4 regions of the Caballeronia sp. EK genome follow, and region 3 is predicted to be linked to each of the others. Evidence: predicted binding sites of a transcription regulator. Region 3 holds the regulator's gene; each other region holds the start of a gene.

Region 1 (4,928 bases), on a different contig from region 3:
CCTGGAGCATCGCGGTGTAGCTCTCGACGTAGTTCTGCGCCATCGTGTGCGCGCTGAAGCGGCGTTCGAACTGCGCGCGAATTTCCGTACGCGAGAGTTCATCGAGTCGTTGCAGCGCGCCGACCGCGCCTTGCACGTCCTCGCAGATGAAGCCCGTCACGCCGTGATCGATCACTTCCGGCACCGAACCGCGATTGAACGCGATCACCGGCGTGCCGCAGGCCATCGCCTCGATCATCACCAGGCCGAACGGCTCGTTCCAGTCGATCGGAAAAAGCAGTGCCTTCGCGCCCGACAGGAATTCCGGCTTCTGCGCCTCGTTGATCTCGCCGATGAACTCGACATGCGCCTGCGACAGCAGCGGCTCGATCGTCGACTTGAAGTATTCCTGGTCGACCTTATCCACCTTCGCGGCAATCTTCAGCGGCAGACCGCTTTGCGCCGCGATCTTGATGGCGAGATCGGCGCGCTTTTCCGGGCAAATGCGGCCCAGGAACGCGAGATATTCCGGCTTCTTGTGCGGCTGCGGCGTCAGCAGTTCGCTCGGCAGACCGTGATAAACGGTGTTCAGCCAGTTCGCCTGCGGTAGCGGGCTACGCTGATTGTCCGAGATCGAAATGACGTTCGCCTTCGTGAACGTGTTGAAGATCGGCTGCAGTTCCGGCAGATCGAGACGGCCGTGCAGCGTCGTCACGAAGGGCGTATCCATCTGGGTGAACAGCGGGAACGGCATGTAGTCGAGGTGGAAGTGCAGCACGTCGAACTCGTGCGCGCGCTGGCGGACGGTTTCGAGCAGCAGCATGTGCGGCGCGAGCGCATCGCGCACGGTCGGGTCGAGACGCAACGCACGCGGCCACACCGCGTCGAGCGTCGCCTTGGTTTGCGAATCGCCGCTTGCGAACAAGGTTACATCGTGGCCGAGCTCGACGAGCGCATCGGTCAGATAAGACACGACGCGTTCAGTGCCGCCGTAAAACTTCGGAGGAACTGCTTCGTGCAACGGTGCAATTTGTGCGATTCGCATAACGTGACTCTCCATGTAGGTGAGGCATTGCAGTCACGCTCCGGTCGAGCGCTCAACACATGCCATTCGGGCGGGCCGCGTGTGGTGTAGACGCCGCCCGAGATCGGCCCGGAGATGAAAAACATCGCGACCGGGTTATCCCTTACTGCCCATTATCGGGATCGAGAGCGGCATTTCACGTCATTTTTCAATCGCTTATCGTTGTTACAGCGCGAAACATGTGCTGTTACGAAGTCAGAAATTGCACCAAAAAAGTTGATGTAGACGGATTTGAAGCGTGGAACACGCCGCGGGGTTCTTATAAGCAATTTGCGGTCCTGCGCGCCGAACATTGCAGCTATTGATCGTCTGGCGCGGCCCGCAGCGAAAAGCGGAAGGCCAGCATTAAGTCAGACGAATAATTGCCGATAACTTATGTCTGCCGATCGGCAAGCGACGGGCGTGGGCGTGTAAGAAATATTCCTACACGAATCTTCGCGAAACTCCGTCGTTGCGTCGGAAGGTTTGTCCTACAGGCGCGGCCGCGGGCATCGGCGACAATCGAATCGAGACCAGACAACGCGCGCGGGGCCGCATTCGCCTGTCCTTTGCGAATTCGAGCAAACGTTCACCCGCCGGGCCTGACCAGCCAAGTATCGATTCGGGGAAAAACATGACGATCAGCAATACGAGTACGCTCGCGGAAATCCGCGAGGTGAATCTGTCGTACTTGCTCCTCGCACAGCGGCTCCTTCAGGAAGACCGCGTTTCGGCGATGTACCGCCTCGGGCTTTCCGCGCAGGTCGCGCAGGTGCTGACCTCGCTGACGCTCGCGCAGGCGGTGAAAGTGGCGTCGTCGAGCCATTTGCTGTGCCGCTTTCGTTTCGACGATCACACGCTCCTCTCGTCGCTCGCCGACAAGGACAAGAGCGCGGCGCTCGCGCACGCCCACGCGGCGATCCTGCTGGCCGACGGTCCCGTCGAGCAGATCGGCTGAACCGCGCGCGACACCCCGATGGCGACAAAAAGCGTGGTCGCGGAAGTCCGCGAAATCACCCTGGCTATTGAACTGATCGAACTGGGTGCGCGGCTGCAGTTGCTCGAAGCGGAAACGAGCCTCTCGCGTGACCGTCTCATCAAGCTCTACAAGGAGCTGAAGGGCGCGTCGCCGCCGAAGGGCATGCTGCCGTTCTCGACCGACTGGTTCATGACCTGGCAGCCGAACATTCACTCGTCGCTGTTTCACGCGATTTATCGCTTCGTCGATACGCACGGCGGCGTGAAGTCGACGATTCTGACGATCGTCAAGAGCTACCGCCTGTACCTCGAACATCTCGAGATGCACGGCGACGAGCCCGTGCTGTCGCTCACGCGCGCATGGACACTCGTGCGCTACTTCGATTCCGGCATGCTGCAGACCAACGCCTGCACGCGCTGCGGCGGGCGCTTCGTCGCGCACGCGTACGAACTGCGCGCGGGCTATGTCTGCGGCCTGTGCCAGCCGCCGTCGCGCGCGGGCAAGACGCGCAAGGCGATCGCATCGTCCGGCGCGACGGAACGCGCTCCAGGCATCGCGGCCTGACGCCGCACTTCCGGCACGGCCCGCTGCCACACGGGGTTTACCGTTTGCCGCCCCTGCGGATTTGCCCCCAAAGTTTTTCAGTCGAGTGCCGTAAACCACTTAACGGCGGTCTTACCGCATCAAAACGTGAGGACTCGACTGTGCTGATTTTCGTTGGATCGCTCGTGACATTGCTGTCCGTTTTCGGCGGTTACGCGCTCGAAGGCGGGCACCTTGGCGCGCTCATGCAGCCGGTCGAGATTCTGATGATCGCGGGCGCGGGCGTCGGCGCGTTCATCCTCGGCAACAACGTCAAGACCATCAAGGCGACCATTCAGGTTCTGCCGACGCTCTTCAAGGGCGCGAAGTACGACAAGAGCATGTACATGGAGCTGATGGGCCTGCTCTACGTGCTGCTCGCGAAGGCGCGCAAGGAAGGCACGCTCGCGCTCGAGGCGGATATCGAAGATCCGGCGAAGAGCCCGGTCTTCAGCCAGTACCCCAAGATTCTCGACGATCACCATATCGTCGAATTTCTGACGGACTATCTGCGCCTCATGGTCAGCGGCAACATGAACGCGTTCGAAATCGAAAGCCTCATGGACGAGGAAATCGAGACGCATCACGTCGAGGGCGAAGCGCCCGCGCACGCGCTGACCAAGGTCGGCGACGCGATGCCCGCGTTCGGCATCGTCGCGGCCGTGATGGGCGTCGTGCACACGATGGCCTCCGCCGATCAGCCGCCCGCGATTCTCGGCGAGATGATCGCGCAGGCGCTCGTCGGCACCTTCCTCGGCATTCTCCTTTCCTACGGTTTCATCGGGCCGCTCGCGAATGTCGCGGAACAGCGCGTCGCGGAGCAGACCAAGATGTTCCAGTGCATCAAGGTGACCATTCTCGCGAGCCTGAACGGCTACGCGCCCGCGATCGCGGTGGAGTTCGGCCGCAAGGTGCTGTTCTCGACGGAACGTCCGTCGTTCTCCGAACTGGAAGAACACGTGCGCCGGGTCAAGTCGAAGTGACCGGAGCACAGCGATGAGCAACGACAGCGAACGGCCCATCTTCATCAAGCGCATCGTCGCCGGCAAGAAGGGGCATCACGGCGGCGCGTGGAAGCTCGCCTACGCGGACTTCATGACCGCGATGATGGCGTTCTTCCTGCTGATGTGGCTGCTTTCGTCGACGTCGCCGGTGCAGCGGCGCGGCATCGCCGAGTACTTCAACATGCCGCTCAAGGCCGCGATGGTCGGCGGCAAGTCCGTCGGCATGGACAACAGCATTCTCATCGGCGGCGGCCGCGATATTTCCAGCAACGAAGCGGGCGCGGCGCGCAGGTCCGACGGCAGCACGCAGCTCGCGCAGCGCGCCTCGTCCAACAACGACGAAGAATTGCTCAAGGCCGCGCAAGGCGAGCTCGAACGGCGCGAGCAGGTGCGCCTGCATGATCTGCAGGTGAAGCTTATGGCCGCGATCGAGGCCAATCCGACGCTGCGCCAGTTCAAGCAGCAGATCCGCATCGAGTCGACGCAACAGGGCTTGCGCATCGAGATCGTCGATACGCAGAAGCGCCCGATGTTCGCGCTCTCCAGCAACGCCGTGCAGCCCTACATGCGCGACATCCTGCGCGAGATCGGCAAGACACTCAACGACGTGCCGAACCGCATCGTCGTGCAGGGACACACCGACGCCGTGAAGTACGCGGGCGGCGAGAAGGGTTACAGCAACTGGGAGCTGTCGGCGGACCGCGCGAACGCGTCGCGGCGCGAGCTGGTCGCGGGCGGCATGGACGAAGCGAAAGTGATGCGCGTGCTCGGGCTCGCGTCGACGCAGAACCTGAACAAGAAGGATCCGCTCGATCCGGAGAACCGGCGCATCAGCGTCATCGTGCTCAATCGCAAGACGGAAATGTCGATGCTGCGCGACGACGGCTCGCCGGGCGCGACGCTCGACAACGGCACGGACGCGCAAGGCGCGCCGACGACTGCGCTCGGCCAGCTTATTCCCGGCATCGCGGCCCGGCCCGCGGCGCAATGAGCAAATTGCTCGAAAAACAGGCTCAAGACTCGGCACGTTTCGACCGTCATCACGGCAAGAGACAAACATGATCAAAAACATTCTGGCAATCGACGATTCGGCCGCGATGCGGCAAATCCTCTCGGCGACGCTGGCGACGGCGGGTTACGAAGTGACCGTCGCGTCGGACGGCGACGAAGGGCTGGAGTGGGCGCTCGCGGAGCGCTTCGACCTGGTTCTGACCGACCAGCACATGCCGGGCAGAAGCGGACTCGATCTGATCGTGGCGCTGCGCGCGAACCACGCCTACCGGGCGACGCCGATCCTGGTCCTCACGACCGAAGGCGGCGA
Region 2 (4,928 bases), on a different contig from region 3:
TCATCGAGCAGATGCGCAAGTATCTGGCCGAGAACGCGGGCGCTGTCATCACCATCGATGTCGCGCTGACTTACTTCAACAGTTCGAGCACCAAGATGCTGTTCAGCATGTTCGACGCGCTCGATCAGGCGGGTCAATCGGGAAGCCGCGTGTTGATGAACTGGTATCACGATGAAGAAGACGAGACGATTGCCGAATTCGGCGAAGAGCTGAAGGCCGATTTCGGCGCAATCGAATTCACGGATCGTCCCATCATCTATCAGGGACGTTAAGGATGCCCTCGACATCCTCGCCTGATCTGCCTCCGGACGCGGCGCCCGATCTGTTTCAGAAAGAGAGCGCGGCGCTCGTGAAAGCCCGCGCCGTGCATGCGGCCGCCGATGCGGATGCGCATGTATATCGCGAGTCGCTTGGCGAACTCATCGATCATTTCGAGCGGCTGATGCGGGACACGCGGCGTTTGATCGGCAGAAGCGATCGTGCCGAGCGCGAGATGCAGGCGCTTGCCACGCAGCTCGAACATCGCGCGTCGCACGATGCGCTGACAGGCGTGCTCAATCGCAGCGCCGTGATCGAGCGGACCGGCAAGATGCTGCGCACGAACAGCGCGGTGATGATTGTCCTGGACATCGACGAGTTCAAACGGATCAACGACGATTTCGGCCATCCCACAGGCGACGCAGTGATACTGGGCGTCGTCGATTGTCTGCGGCGAATCGTGGGCGAGCGCGGCTTCATCGGGCGCGTGGGTGGAGAGGAATTCACGGTGCTGTTGCCCGGTCATGATCCTTCCAGCGCCGCACTTCTTGCGGAACGCATGCGCGAAGCCATCAGCGATTCGCTGATTGTTCCGCCGGTAGATCGCCGCATCACCGCGAGTTTCGGCATCAGCAACAATGAAGCCGGAGCCGGCTTCGACACGGCCTATGCGTCGGCCGATGCAGCGCTCTATCGCGCCAAGCGAGGCGGGCGCAACCGCGTCGAATTCGCCGATCGATAAACGGGTTCTACCTTCATCAAATCGTCATCGAGTTCAGCTTTCGGGCACTTCGCTGTGGTATGGTCAAGTCCACCAAAATTCTGTCTGACTCGAGGCCTCGATGGTGGATATGGATGCTGACTGGCCCTTGCCGCGGCCGATCAATTTCAAGGAAGGCCGACGACCGGCCGATTCATCGACACCCGACGCGGAATCAATCGCGAGCACGTTTTCATCATTGGCGGCACCCGTGGTCGCCGAAGCCGTGAGGCGGGCGCGAGAAGTCGCCACGGATTGCGATGCCGAAGCATTCCATCAGCTTCGCGTCTCCTTCAGAAAACTGCGTGCCTTGTACTGGGCCTATTCGCCTTATCTCGGCGAAGAAGCGACCGCACACGCCACCGAAGAATTCAAGCGCCTGGCCGCTGTCGCCGGTGGAACGCGAGACTGGGATATCGCCGGCGATCTTCTGAAAGCCGCGCAGGCGTCGCGTGCATCGATGGGCATTCTCGTGGCCGCCGCGAGAGAAAAGCGGGCGCAGGCCGTGGTGCATAGCCAGACGATGATCAAGAGCGATGATGTCGAATCGTTTCTCAACGACGTCCTGCTTCGCGCGCAGATCGCATTGGAGTCGAGCTGCAACGATCTTCCCATTCGGGACTTCGCGGAGGATCGTGTTCGCCGGGCGGAGCGCGCGCTGAAGAAGCGCAGCAGATATGCATCGCGTAACGAGACCGCCCACGAGGAAGATCTCCATGACGTTCGCAAGGCCGGCAAGAAGCTGCGCTATCTGCTCGAGTTTTTTCAGCCCGTGATCAAGGGCGGACACGATCGCACGATCAAGGAATTGACGTCGGTGCAGAACAAGCTCGGCCAGTTCAACGACATCGCCGCGAGTGAAATGCTGATTCGCGACGCCTCATTCGACGACGTTCCGCCCGAAGTCGTGCAGGAGTCGCTGCAATGGCTGGAGAAGCAAAAGTGCCGGCGCATGCGCGCCGCAGCGCGACGCGTTCGAGCCATCGCGAGTTGACGCGATCGCCCTTGTGTGGCTTTGCTCACACTTTGTTTCAATTTGTTTCAAACGACTGAGACGCCCGCCCGATAAGGCTTCGCGGGTTGCGGCAAACGTCGGGATCGGTCACGCGTTCCCGCGCATGGTGAAGATTTCAAACCCCGGACCGTTAAAGGATTCAACACGTCGGGAGTAGACACCATGAAAATCGAATCCATTAACTACACGCTCGCAGCCGCCCAGAACGACACGCAACGCGCGACGAAAGGCGCCGTGCAGTCGGTGAGCGCCGCCGGTGCGCTGAACTCGACGGTGAATCTGTCGTCGATGTCTGCGCTGGGAGAATCGAGCGGTTCCGATATCGATACGGCCAGGGTCGAGTCGATCAAGGCCGCGCTGCGTGACGGTAGCTACAAGATCGATTCGGGCAATATCGCCGACGGCATGCTGAGCACCGCGCGCGACCTGCTGCAAGCGAGAAGCCACATCTGACCGCGCGTACGCCCGTTACGCGCTCAACGCGTCGGGCGCGAGTTCGGCGGACATCGTAAGCGGCGGACCGACAAACTCGATGTGCCACTCGTCGCCGAATGCTTTCAACACCGCCGGGTCCGGCGAACCATTCGCCATCACGTCACCGAGTTCGCTGAAAAACGCGTTGGCGTCCCAGCCAGGCGTGACCAGCACCAGCATGCGCGACGGTCGATCGTCGATGTTGATGAAACGGTGCGTGGTGCCTTGCTTCGCGACTATCGTCTCGCCTGCGCTAACGACGGTCTGCTTACCGTCCACGTCGAAAAGATAACGGCCTTGCACGACGTGAAAGACTTCCGTCTCGATCTCATGCCGATGCTGCGGCGGGCCGAACCCGGGCTGGTTCGTCGTTTCCAGTAGCGTCGCCGATGCGCCCGTCGCTTTCGAATCGATTCGTACTTGAAGACGCAGCCCGATGGCCGGAATATCGATAGGGGCGGCATTCTGCTCGCCGTGCAGGAAATCTGTTTTCATGACGTTTCTCCTTGAATCAGGGTGCGGGGTCCGCGGCCCGGTCAACGTCATGATGTCGGCGGCGACTTAGCTCAGAATTACTGCGAGGCGCGTCTTCGATCAGTGCAGCAAGTGAGCGAAATAACGTATCGACAGGTTAGCCAGCTCGCCCACGATCACGACGATGAGAAGGCCCACGATCCAGCGCCGTGCCTGCTCGGAGATGGCGAGCCGCGCACCCAGCAGGCCACCGGCGACGCTGCCGAGCGCCATGATGCCGCCCGTCGTCCAGTCGACGCTCTCGTGCCCGGCGAAGATTGCCATCGCCACCGCGGTCGCCGTGGCGGTCGCGACGTTTCTGAGCGCGTTCGCCTCGGGCAGCGCGAAGTCCGCCGCGAGGACGAGAACGAGCAGCATGTACGTTCCGGCATCCAGCACGATGAAGCCTGTCCAGACGCCGACGCAGAAAAGCAGAAGCATCACCTTCCAGTCGACTCGCGCGTCGCCTTTGGCGGCCGAGTTCAACAGCTTCTTGAGGTTGGTGAGGATGAGAACCAGCGCGACGGCCACGGCCACCACGATCACCATCCGAAGATCGTGACCGGGAATCCGTTCGCTCAGTAGCGCTCCTGCTGCCGCGCCCAGCGTGATCGGACCGGCCGTGCTCAGCGTGCGTCGCCAGGGGATGGCCCCGCGTCGCGCCAGTCCGACCGTGGCAGCAATGGCGCCGACGAGAACCGGAACGCGGTTGGTCGCATTGGCGGTGACGGCATGCAGACCGACCGACATCAGAACCGGAAGGGATACGGCAGATCCCGAAGAGGCGACCGCGTTGAGAAAGCCGCAAAACAGGCCGGCAGCGATAATGATGACGATGGTGTCGGGGGTTAAAACCATGGTGCTTGATCGGCTCGGATGCGTAGCGGGGCGCGCTCGTCCGGTGGGGGAGCGGTGGTTGCGTGCCGGGGGAGGTGGGCACGCGGGAAGTGTCGCTGGCTTGACTTAGTTGAGAATTACTTCGAGGGACGTGCGTCGAGTACTACGATGGGTGCGGCGAGCGCGTCAGCGAGCGCATAACGGGAAGCCCGACTGGTCGCCGAGTAGCGCGGCTAAATCCGGACGCGCTCATTTGCTTCCTGCCGGTGGCTTGCGAGAAGCATGCGAGCACGGCGCACGTTTGGGGCGTCGACAGGCGGGTGATGGTGGCCTCGTGCACCAGCGCGCGGGGGGCGCGTTTGCGTCAACCGCAGGAACTTCGGCCATCCGATAGCGGGTTAGGAACGCAACTGTTATGTCTCGAAAAAAAGCCGCCATGCATGATGCACTCAGGGACTTCGAAGATAGTGAGTCACGGTCAAGTGGAAAAACGGAACTTTTGGTAGGTCTCGACGCGAACTGACTGTTGTTTCTGCTGCCATGGAAACTTCATATTCGGAACCGTCCCGACCTTTGAAGTTCCCTCTACTGGTTTCCCAAATGCAACAGGCGCGTTTAAGGCGTCGAACGTGAGCGAGCTTGACCAGCCAGTTTTCGACGCTCGTGACATCTTTCCCTTGTACACGGTATTCCGCGCTGAGCTTGTCTATTCCGCCAAACTCTCCGGGCTTACACGCAACGAACTTTACGTCCGCGCGCTGAAGTCCTTCCGCTTTGAGAAAGTCGCCGCACATCGTTGGCGGGTCTAGTCGCTCGCTTGGCGGGTTCTCGTCTGCGCGAGCACCGCTTAACGCAACGGCTAGAAGGCAAGTTATAAACCACCTCACTTCGCTACCTCAATCATGGCGACGTACTTTCCCTGCTCATTAGGCAGACGATGCGAGATCAGGAAGCTATAAACATCATTCCATCGATCTAGTGCATAAGCGGTCACGCACCCTTCAGAGAGGTTGCCAATGTGAATGTATCTGCTCGAATTTCCGCGCGAACCTGCCAATTCGAGAGGAAACC
Region 3 (4,928 bases):
CCATTGCGACTCGACGATCGGCGTGTCCTGCATCAGTATTTCCATATTGAAGTCGTAAAGCGCCTGATCGGAATGCGTCGCGTCGTCCTCATGAATCGACACGAGCCACGCGCGCGTTTCCGTCTGCGTCACCGGCGACGCCGCCAGCATGATATGCAGCGCACCCTGTCCGCCCGACGCCATCTTCGTGAGACTCGCGATCAACGGCCGCTTCACGCGATACACATAATCGATCATCGCGCCGCCGCCCTGTCCAGGAATCCCCGCGGGTTGCCAGTATCGGCACTGCCGCGCCTCCAGTCCGCCATCGGCAGTCTGCACGACTTCATAATCCGGCACTTCCGTATGCGCGTCCTCGCCCAGAATCCCCACATGCACGAACGAAAAGTGCGCCATATCGAGAAAATTTTCGACGACGCGCGGCGCCGATGACCTCACCGTCTGCGGCGCGAGATTGATGCGCCGGCCACCGGGAATCGCGGCTTCGGGAAAGAAATCGAGCGCGTAGGCCGGCTCGCCGAAGCACATCCACACGACGCCGTACTTCTCCTCGCTGACGAATGTCGTCGCGCAGGCACGCTTCGGAGGACGCAACGAAGGATTCGACGGAATCCGCAAGCACTGCCCTTCGATGTCGTAACGCCAGCCGTGATACGGGCACACGATCTGATCGCGCATCACGTGCCCGAGCGACAACTGCGCGCCGCGATGCGGACAGTAATCGCGCCAAACATGCGCCGCGCCGCTACCGTCGCGCCACACGACGATGCACTCATCGGCGACGACAAAGCCGCGCGCGCCGCCTTCGGGGACGTCTTCGCTATTGCAGACCGGCAGCCATTCGCCGGCCAGAGAAATGGATTCGTCGCGCATCACGGTGAATCGGAAATAGAAGTGCGAAAGCCGTTATTACACGAAACACAGCGTCTTCGCAAAACGTTGCAAAATAGCGGATCGCTCGCTCGGCGCAATTCGATACCACGCCATAAAGTCGATGCCACGCGACGGGGCCGCAGTAAAGACAGCAAGATAAAAGAAAGAAATCACCATCCAGGGGTTCAGTATGGAGCAGGCGCATCAACCGGCACGCCGGCCTTATGCCTTCGCATGGTCCGAGCACCGGAATCCCGAACGCGAGCAGGCCACGCTGCGGGTCTGGATGGGAGCGGCGGTTCTTCTGGCCTACGGCATCTTCGCGTGGCTCCGCCCTTCCTACGATGCACTGGCGGTCGCGCGTCTCATCGCGCTCTACGTGTCTTACGGTGCTGCCACGCTGCTGATCGTCAACCGCATGAGCACGCCGTCGGAGAAGCGTCTCACGGTCACGACCATCGCCGATCAAACGCTGCTCGGGCTCGCGCTTGCAGCGGGCGGCGCGATCGCGCTGCCGCTCATCTGGGTGATGTTCTGGTTTCTGATCGGCTCGGGATGCCGTTACGGCAAGCGCACGCTCGCGGTGTCATGCGCGACGGCGCTCATCGTCGTGATGGCGCTCGGCGTCTGGCAGCCGTGGTGGCGCGCCAATCTTCCCGCCGCGATCGGGCTGGGTTTGAGCGTGCTGGGCGCATCGGTGTATTTGAGCGTACTCGTCGATCGCCTCGGCAATGCGAATCGCGATCTCGCGCGTCAGGCATCGACCGATCCGCTCACGGGCCTGTCCAACCGATACGCGCTCGAACGGATCGTCGATCGTGCGATGACCGCGCGCGAAACCGGCGGCGACGATGCCACCGCGCTCCTTCTCATCGATCTCGACGGCTTCAAGGAAGTGAACGATACCTACGGTCACGCCGTCGGCGACATGCTGCTGCAAGCCTTCGCGCAATCGCTCGCGAAGCGCATGCGCAAGTCGGACACCATCGCGCGTCTGGGCGGCGACGAGTTCGTCGTGCTTGCACATCAGGTGCGCGACCGCGCGGCGGTGCTATCGGTGGCCGACAGCATTCACTCGATTCTCGACGCGATGACATCGGTGCAGGAGCGGCCGGTGTCGGTATCGGCGAGCATCGGCGCGTGTCTGCTTTCGAGCGCGACGAGCGCGCAGCAATCCGGCATCACCGCCGTGCTGCGCGCCGCCGATCGTGCGATGTATCGCGCAAAAAGTCTCGGCGAAGGGAAAACGGTCTTCGCCGAAACGCGCGACTTCGAAACGAACTGAATCAGGCCTCGACACTCGTCCACGCCTGCTCGCGCAGCTTCGTGCGCAGACGTGCGACCGCCTGGCTGTGCAGCTGGCACACGCGCGATTCGCTCACTTCCATCACCGCGCCGATTTCGCGCAGGTTCAGGCCGCGTTCGTAGTAAAGGCTCATCAGCAGCTTCTCACGTTCGGGCAGCTTGTCGATCGCTTCGATCAGCGCGCCGCGCAGGCTGTCGTCGAGCAGCGCCGAAAGCGGATCCGAGCGATCGACGCAATAGCGGTCGAGGAACGGCTCGTCGTCGGCGGAGCGGTCGAAGTCTTCGTAGTAGATCAGCTGGCTGCCGTGCAGATCCTGGAGCATCGACTGATACTCGTCGAGCGGCATCTTCATGTGCTCGGCGATCTCCGTCTCGCTCGCGGAGCGGCCGAGGTTCTGCTCGACCTTATGCACCGCCGATTCCACTTCGCGCGACGTCTTGCGCATGCTGCGCGGCAGCCAGTCGTTGGCGCGCAGCTCGTCGAGCATCGCGCCGCGAATGCGCTGGCTCGCGTAGGTTTCGAATTGCGCGCCTTGATCTTCCTTGTAGCGGCTCGCCGCGTCCAGCAGACCGATCATGCCGGCCTGGATGAGATCGTCGAGATCGACGCTCGCCGGCATCTTGGCGACGAGCTGAAGCCCCAGCCGACGAACGAGCGGCGCATATTTCGTCAGGACGTCCGACTGTGAGAGTTTGCCTTGGGCGTTATACATCATGGTCACCTATCTTGATCACATCGACGCCGTGCTGCTCATTGCAAAGTCGTGAAGCGCGGCCACACGATGCGCCGCCTCCCGCCCGCCCTGTTCAGAGTCGCCAACCGGAATTCGCGCGTCTGGCTGGCCGTTCGCCGCGCGCATGTACGGCGCGGGGCGCATCGGCCAGTGGAGGAGCTCCGCCGCGATCGCGCGGTAGTCGCGTGCCGCGGCCGTGGCCGGGAACGCTTCGACTGCGCAGCGTGAGAGTTCCTTTGCCCGAGCGACGCGCGCATCCTCGGACACATACCCTGCCTGCACGAGCGACACGGCCAGATACCGGCTCGCGACGCCCGACAGGTTGTCGAATGCGACCGCCGCGTCGGCCGGGTTCTGCACGTGATTGATGAGCACGCGGAACTGGCCGATCGCATGGGCGTAGTGCAGGCGCTTCATGCACGCATACGCCTCGGTGATCGCCGACGCGGCAACCCGCGTCACGATGAGAAAGTCATGCGCCTGAGCCGCGAGCGTCGACAGCGCGCCGTGACGGTCCAGTTGCGCATCGATCAAAACGATGTCGGCCGGACCATCGAGCAATGCGCGGCACTGCGCGGCGTCGTGGCTGATGCGCTCGTCGCGCGGTGCGGCGATCTGCGAGAAGCCGAACGGCGTGCGCTCGACGACATCGGCGAGCGCGCGGCGGCCGGACATCACCGCGGCGAGCGTGCCTGCATCGGACAAACCCAGCATGCGGCTCACCGATCCCGCGTCCTGATGCTCGTCGATCACGAGCACATCCTTGCCGTGCACGGACAGCGCCGCGCCGAGATTCACCACCGCCGACGTGCACCCGATGCCCGCCGGCCCGCCCGCAACCGCCACCACGCGCGAACCGGCACGCGTGAGCAGCCGTCGCAGACCTTCCGCCTGGTCGAGCACGAACTTATCCAAAGTGCACCCCATGCAGTTCGGTCGTGGCGCGCGCGGACAATGCGGAGAGCAGCGCCGGCACTTCTTCGTCCTGCGGCACGAACGGCGAGCCGTCGCGGGGAATGCAGAATGCGCTCTTGATGAGAAAACGCTTGGTCGCGACGTACAGGTTCTCCGGCACCTTCTGGCCGGTCGACACGTAATGCACCGGCAGCTTGTAGCGGATGACCGTATCGAGCACGCCGCCGAGATTCGTCGCTTCGTCGAGCTTGGTCAGGATGCAGCCCGCGAGCGGCGGCTGATCCGCGGCGCTCTTGTATGCCTGCACGACTTCGTTGAGCGTGTCGCCGTGGCTCGTCGCGTTGAGCAGCAGGATGCGCTGCACCGGATGGCCCGCGCCGCACAGCATCGCGATCTGGTCGGAGACCATGCGGTCGCGCTGGCTCATGCCGATCGTGTCGATCAGCACGATATGTTTGTTGCGCAGCTCGGAAAGCGCGAGCTGCAGGTCCGCGGCGTCCTTCACCGCGTGAACCGACACGCCGAGAATCTTGCCGAAGATGCGCAGTTGCTCGTGCGCGCCGATCCGGTAGCTGTCGGTCGTAAGCAGCGCGACCTTGCTCGCGCCGAAGCGCATCACGCAGCGCGCCGCGAGCTTCGCGGTGGTCGTCGTCTTGCCGACGCCCGTCGGGCCCATCAGCGCGAACACGCCGCCGCGTTCCATCAGTGCATCTTCGCTATCCATCACCGGGATGTTCGATTCGAGCACTTCCTGCACCCATTCGAGCGCGCCTTCCACGCTTTCCATCTCCGGCATGTTGTCCACCATCATGCGGACGAGTTGCGCGGAGAAACCGGCGGCGAATAGACGCTTGGTCAGCGCGCCGCCCGTCGGATTGCGGCGCTGGCGCTCGCCCCAGAGCAGACCGGAGAAGTGCTCTTCCATCATCGAGCGCATCGACGAAAGCTCGTTCATCACCGTTTCGTTGACGACCTGCTCCATGCGTGCGCGGATCGCTTCGGTCACGACCGCCGCCGCGTTCGCCGGCAGACCTTCGAAGGCGCCTTCCTGCGCAGCCGGCGCGGTGCTCGCCGCCGGTGCTTCGGCGTGCGGCGCGCTCG
Region 4 (4,928 bases), on a different contig from region 3:
AAACCCTCCGTCCTTGCGCTCGCCCGAAATCTGGCCTTGCTCGCCACCCTCCTCGGCGCGGGATTCGCGCACGCGGAGGAGATCGCCAGCGTCAACACCAATTTCCGTTTCACCGGTTCGGATCGCGTGAGCGTCGACGCTTACGACGACCCGCTCGTCCAGGGCGTGACCTGCTACGTGTCGCGCGCGCGCACGGGCGGAGTCAAAGGCACGCTCGGCATCGCGGAAGACCCGACCGAAGCGTCCATCGCCTGCCGTCAGGTCGGGCCGATCAAGATCGCACAGCCGCTCAAGCAGAAAACCGATGTGTTCTCGGCCGGCATGTCGTTCATCTTCAAGACGCTGCACGTGGTGCGCATCGTCGATGCGAAACGCAATACGCTCGTCTATCTGACGTACAGCGACCGCGTCGCGACCGGCAGCCCGAAGAACAGCGTGACCGCCGTGCCGGTGCCCGAAGGCACGACCATACCGGTGAAGTGATGCGCAACTGTCCTGTCCGGCGCGTAGCAAAGTTGTAAACTGAGCGATTCCGCCCGCTTCAGAACTTCCCGACGATGAACGCCGACCGTTTCCGCAACGCCGCACGCTACTGGCGCTCGCCGCTCGTGCCGGACGCGGACATGGTCACGGCCGAATACTACGATCACGAATTCTCGCCGCACTGGCACGACGCCTACACGGTGCCCGTCATCGAAGCCGGCGCGGAATGCTACGACTATCGCGGTGCGCATCACGTGGCCGAAACGGGCTCGGTGCCGGTGATCAATCCCGGCGAGGTGCATACGGGCGCGCGGGCCGTCGATGCGGGCTGGCGCTATCGCGTGTTCTATCTGCCGGTGCCGTTCGTCGAAGGCCTCGCGCGGGACATGTCGGGGCGGCGGGAATCGTCGCCCTGGTTTCCCGATGACATCATCCGCGATCCCGATCTGGCGCGGCGCCTGGTCGTCGCGCATCGGTTGCTGGAAAGCGGCGCGGATCCGCTTGCCGCGGAACTGGCGCTCGTCGATGCCGTGACGACGCTGCTCGGCCGCCATGCGCTGGAACGCCCGGACATCGCGCCGCTCGCCGCCGACACACACCGCGTCACGGCGATGAAATCCCGCCTCGCCGACGATCTGCTCGAACCGGTCACGCTCGCCGAACTCGCGCAGACGGTCGGTCTCTCGACCTTCCACGCGGCGCGTCTCTTCACACGCGAAACGGGCCTCGCGCCGCACGCATGGCGCAACCAGTTGCGTATCGTGCGCGCGTTGCCGGCATTGCGCGCGGGCGCATCCGTGACCGACGTCGCCGCGGCGAGCGGCTTCACCGACCAGAGTCATTTCACGCGCCATTTCAAGCGGACGTTCGGCGTGCCGCCCGGCCGCTGGCGCTGAGCGCTCCGCCCAGCCAGGAAAGCGCAAGAACGTACAAGCGCGTAAGCCGGCGTCTTGCGTATCCTCGCTTCCATAGGAGGAAACCTTGAAAGCAACACCCGCACAACCTTCCGGCGCCGCATTGCGCGAATTCGCTGCCGGCGCGCGCGACACCATTCCGATGATGATCGGCGCCGCGCCCTTCGGCGTGATCTTCGGCACGCTCGTCACCGCAAGTCCGCTCGCGCTCTGGCATGGCCAGTTGATGTCGCTCGCGGTGTTCGCGGGCTCCGCGCAGTTCATCGCGGTCGGCCTGATCGCGTCGCATGCGAGCTTCGCCGTCATCTGGGCGACGACGCTCGTCGTCAATCTGCGACACGTGCTCTATTCGGCGACGCTCGCGCCGTATGTCGCGCATCTGCCGCGCCGCTGGCGCTGGGCGCTCGCGGGCGTTCTCACCGACGAAGTCTTCGCCGTCGCCTACGCGCATTATCAGAAGCGCGCGCCGGGCGAGACCGGTCCGCATTACTTTTTCGGCTCCGGCGTCGCGATGTACCTGAACTGGCAGTTGTGGACGCTCCTCGGCCTGTTGTTCGGCGCGGCGTTTCCCGGTTTGAAGTCGCTCGGCCTCGACTTCGCGATGGTCGCGACGTTCATCGCGATCATCGTGCCGCAGCTCGTGGCTGTGCGTTTCGTCGCGGCCGCGCTCGCATCGGGCGTGCTGTCCTTCGCTTGGCAGGGCTGGCCGTACAAGCTCGGGCTGCTCGCGGCGGTGTTCGTGGGCGTCGCCGTCGGCATGGTGCTCACGCTGATGGAGAACCGGCCGCACGAGAAAAACCGCCTGAAGAACGCCAAGGAGCGCACGCAATGAACTACATCACGCTGATCCTCGGCATGGCGGTGGTCACATATGTGATCCGCGCCGCCGTATTCGTGCTGGGCGAGCGCCTGCCCTTTCCGCCGATCGTGCGCACCGCGCTCTCGTTCGTGCCGGTGACCGTGCTCACGGCGATCATCGTGCCGATGGCCGTCTCGCCGCACGGCAACGGCGCCGAGATCACCTGGCGCAATCCGCAACTCGTGGCGGCAATTGTCGCGATCATCGTTTGCGCGCTCACGAAACGGCCGCTTTTGACGATTGCGGTGTCGCTGACGGTATTTTTCGTCTGGCAGTTCGCCGTGCTGCGCTAAACGTTTCCGTCAATTCGCTAGCCAACGGCTTTCAAAAAGCATCGAAAAATCCTCAAGTTCCCGGAAATCGCGCCGATATCAGAAACGAATGGACTCCGCCCCGAGAGCGGCGCCAAAGGCATTTCTCGCGCTCCGGACCATCCGGACGCGGAACCGGGAACCAACATGCGTCAAATCACCCTTTCGTTGCGCGAAGAGACGATCGCTTCGCTGCATCGCGATTTCGAAGCGTTCATGCGCCTGTCGCTGAAGCTGGATCCGCAATTCGTCACGCCGACGTTCGAAGACTTCCTGCGCGCGAAGCTGCTGGACAACGACACGCCGCTGACCGAGCAGGCGGTGCAGCGCATGCTCACGCACGGCCAGTACGCGTGGGCCAAGCGCGCGCTCGACAAGGAGTTTCCCGATGTCGTCGAAATTCTGATCCGTCAGGCCTCCGAGCACGGATTCGCGTTCGCCATACGCGCCGACTGGACAGCGGAGGATCTCATCGCGGCGTCGCGCGCGTGGGCGACCGCGATCGTCACCGAGGCGAAGGGCGACGTGTCGCAAGTGGACATGCTCGCGTCGCAGATGAAATCGGCTGCGGCGGACATTCGCGAAGTCGAGGAAAAGATGCAGACGCCCGCGTGGCGTCTCGCCGATTCGCTGCGCCAGCGCGTGTACGAAACGAAGATTTCCGTGGAGACGAGCATCGGCTCGACCGCGCGTGAAAAGCTGGGCGAACTGCGCTGCCTGCTGCGGCTCGGCATTTTCTATGGGTCGATCCAGAAGCAGGAAGCGCAACAGGTGCTGGAATATGTGCGCTCGCTGCGGCCCGAACTGTTCGTCGAAGAGCCTTACGACGGCTTCACGCGCTTCGCCGCGTGGCTGCGCAGCATCTTTGCACCGTCGCCGCGCGCTCCGCGACCGTCACGCGCGCAGCGTTAATCCCACATTCCCTTCAGGCGCGCCGCGATATCGATTTTTGCTTTCGCGGCCGCCGCCAGCCCCGCCGCCGTCGGCGCGGCGGGTACGATCACCGGCGGCCACGCGGCCGCTTCGAAGTTCTGCATCAGATGCGGCGGGATGAAGCGCGTGCGCTGCGCCCAGACGTGCCGGTCGCCCAGATGCGTCTGGTTGTGCACGTAGAACCGCTGCGGCGTGACGATGTGCAGGTCTTCCTTCGCGCGCGTCATCGCCACGTAGAGCAGACGCCGCTCCTCGTCGATTTCCTCGTCGCTGCCCGTGCCCAGATCGGACGGAATGCAGCCGTCCACGCCGTTCAGCACGAACACGTTGCGCCACTCCTGGCCCTTCGCCGAGTGGATGGTCGAGAGAATCAGATAATCCTCGTCGAGCATCGGCACGCCGGATTCGTCGCTCGTCGCGTCGGGCGGATCGAGCGTGAGTTCGGTGAGAAAGCGCTCGCGCGTGGGATACGTCGCCGCGATGCTCTCCATCTGCAGCACATCGCCGATGCGGATTGCCGCGTCCTCGTGATTGCGCTCCAGATGCGGCTCATACCAGCGGCGGATCATTTCGAACTCGGCCGGCCAGCCGGATTCGCGGCCGCAAAGTTTCGCCATTAGCCCGACGAAGCGCGGCCAGTCTTCGCTGGCTCGCGCGGGAGCCTGAAATCGTGCGATCGCGGCCGGTGCCTGATCTTGCGCGACGCTATCCAGCAAGCGCCCGGCGATGGCCGGACCGATGCCCGGCAGCAACTGCGCGACCCGAAAACCCGCGACGCGGTCGCGCGGATTCTCCGCCCAGCGCAGCACCGCCAGCACGTCTTTCACGTGGACGGAATCGAGAAACTTGAGCCCGCCGAACTTCACGAAGGGAATATTGCGCCGCGTGAGTTCGATTTCGAGCGTCGCACTGTGATGCGCGGCGCGGAACAGCACCGCTTGCGCCTTCAACTTCATGCCCGCCTCGCGCGCCTCCAGCACTTTTTCGACGACATAGCGCGCCTGATCGGCTTCATCGGCGACGGAGACGACGCGCGGCTTCTGCGCCGATGCCTTGTCGGTCCACAGGTTCTTCGTGTAGCGCTCCGACGCGAGCCCGATCACCGCATTCGATGCCTCGAGAATCGGCAGCGTCGAGCGATAGTTGCGATCGAGCGTGACGGTCGCGGCGGGCGGATCGAAATGGCCCGGAAAATCGAGGATGTTGCGCACCGTCGCGCCGCGAAACGAATAGATGGACTGCGCATCGTCGCCGACGACCGTGAGGCCGCGCCCGTCGGGCTTCATCGCGAGCAGGATGGACGCCTGCAGGCGGTTGGTGTCCTGATATTCGTCGACGAGCACGTGGTCGAACCGACTAGCGAGATCCGCCGCCACTGAAGGCTCCGCCGCGAGATGCGACCAGTAGAGCAGCAGGTCGTCGTAATCG

What was found. The regulator FliA, encoded in region 3, starts transcription of late flagellar genes. The targets are predictions, from matches to a motif close to CTAAAGTTTNNNNNNNNNNNGCCGNTA.
Region 1: motA (flagellar motor stator protein MotA) is a predicted target of FliA. The motif match lies at 2,653-2,679, and genes of this name have one in related genera.
Region 2: flgM (flagellar biosynthesis anti-sigma factor FlgM) is a predicted target of FliA. The motif match lies at 2,140-2,166, and genes of this name have one in related genera.
Region 4: IAG25_RS16485 (DUF4088 family protein) is a predicted target of FliA. The motif match lies at 2,601-2,627, and genes of this name have one in related genera.

What each region holds. Positions count from the first base shown of each region.
Region 1 is NZ_JACSUE010000016.1:56,692-61,619, reverse strand. Features, by position in the region: gene IAG25_RS33570 (glycosyltransferase family 4 protein) at 1-1,024, opposite strand, end outside; gene flhD (flagellar transcriptional regulator FlhD) at 1,683-2,000, shown strand; gene flhC (flagellar transcriptional regulator FlhC) at 2,019-2,585, shown strand; gene motA (flagellar motor stator protein MotA) at 2,726-3,586, shown strand; gene motB (flagellar motor protein MotB) at 3,600-4,598, shown strand; gene IAG25_RS33545 (response regulator) at 4,666-4,928, shown strand, end outside.
Region 2 is NZ_JACSUE010000001.1:77,514-82,441, forward strand. Features, by position in the region: gene IAG25_RS00350 (DUF1987 domain-containing protein) at 1-272, shown strand, start outside; gene IAG25_RS00355 (GGDEF domain-containing protein) at 275-1,000, shown strand; gene IAG25_RS00360 (CHAD domain-containing protein) at 1,104-2,012, shown strand; gene flgM (flagellar biosynthesis anti-sigma factor FlgM) at 2,196-2,486, shown strand; gene IAG25_RS00370 (cupin domain-containing protein) at 2,502-3,002, opposite strand; gene IAG25_RS00375 (sulfite exporter TauE/SafE family protein) at 3,102-3,878, opposite strand; gene IAG25_RS42210 (DUF4952 domain-containing protein) at 4,307-4,651, opposite strand; gene IAG25_RS00385 (hypothetical protein) at 4,741-4,928, opposite strand, start outside.
Region 3 is NZ_JACSUE010000012.1:247-5,174, forward strand. Features, by position in the region: gene IAG25_RS29930 (aromatic ring-hydroxylating oxygenase subunit alpha) at 1-873, opposite strand, end outside; gene IAG25_RS29935 (GGDEF domain-containing protein) at 1,064-2,158, shown strand; gene IAG25_RS29940 (RNA polymerase sigma factor FliA) at 2,160-2,894, opposite strand; gene IAG25_RS29945 (MinD/ParA family ATP-binding protein) at 2,910-3,827, opposite strand; gene flhF (flagellar biosynthesis protein FlhF) at 3,820-4,928, opposite strand, start outside.
Region 4 is NZ_JACSUE010000005.1:203,776-208,703, forward strand. Features, by position in the region: gene IAG25_RS16465 (CreA family protein) at 1-483, shown strand, start outside; gene IAG25_RS16470 (helix-turn-helix transcriptional regulator) at 558-1,379, shown strand; gene IAG25_RS16475 (AzlC family ABC transporter permease) at 1,465-2,229, shown strand; gene IAG25_RS16480 (AzlD domain-containing protein) at 2,226-2,549, shown strand; gene IAG25_RS16485 (DUF4088 family protein) at 2,715-3,479, shown strand; gene IAG25_RS16490 (ATP-dependent helicase) at 3,476-4,928, opposite strand, start outside.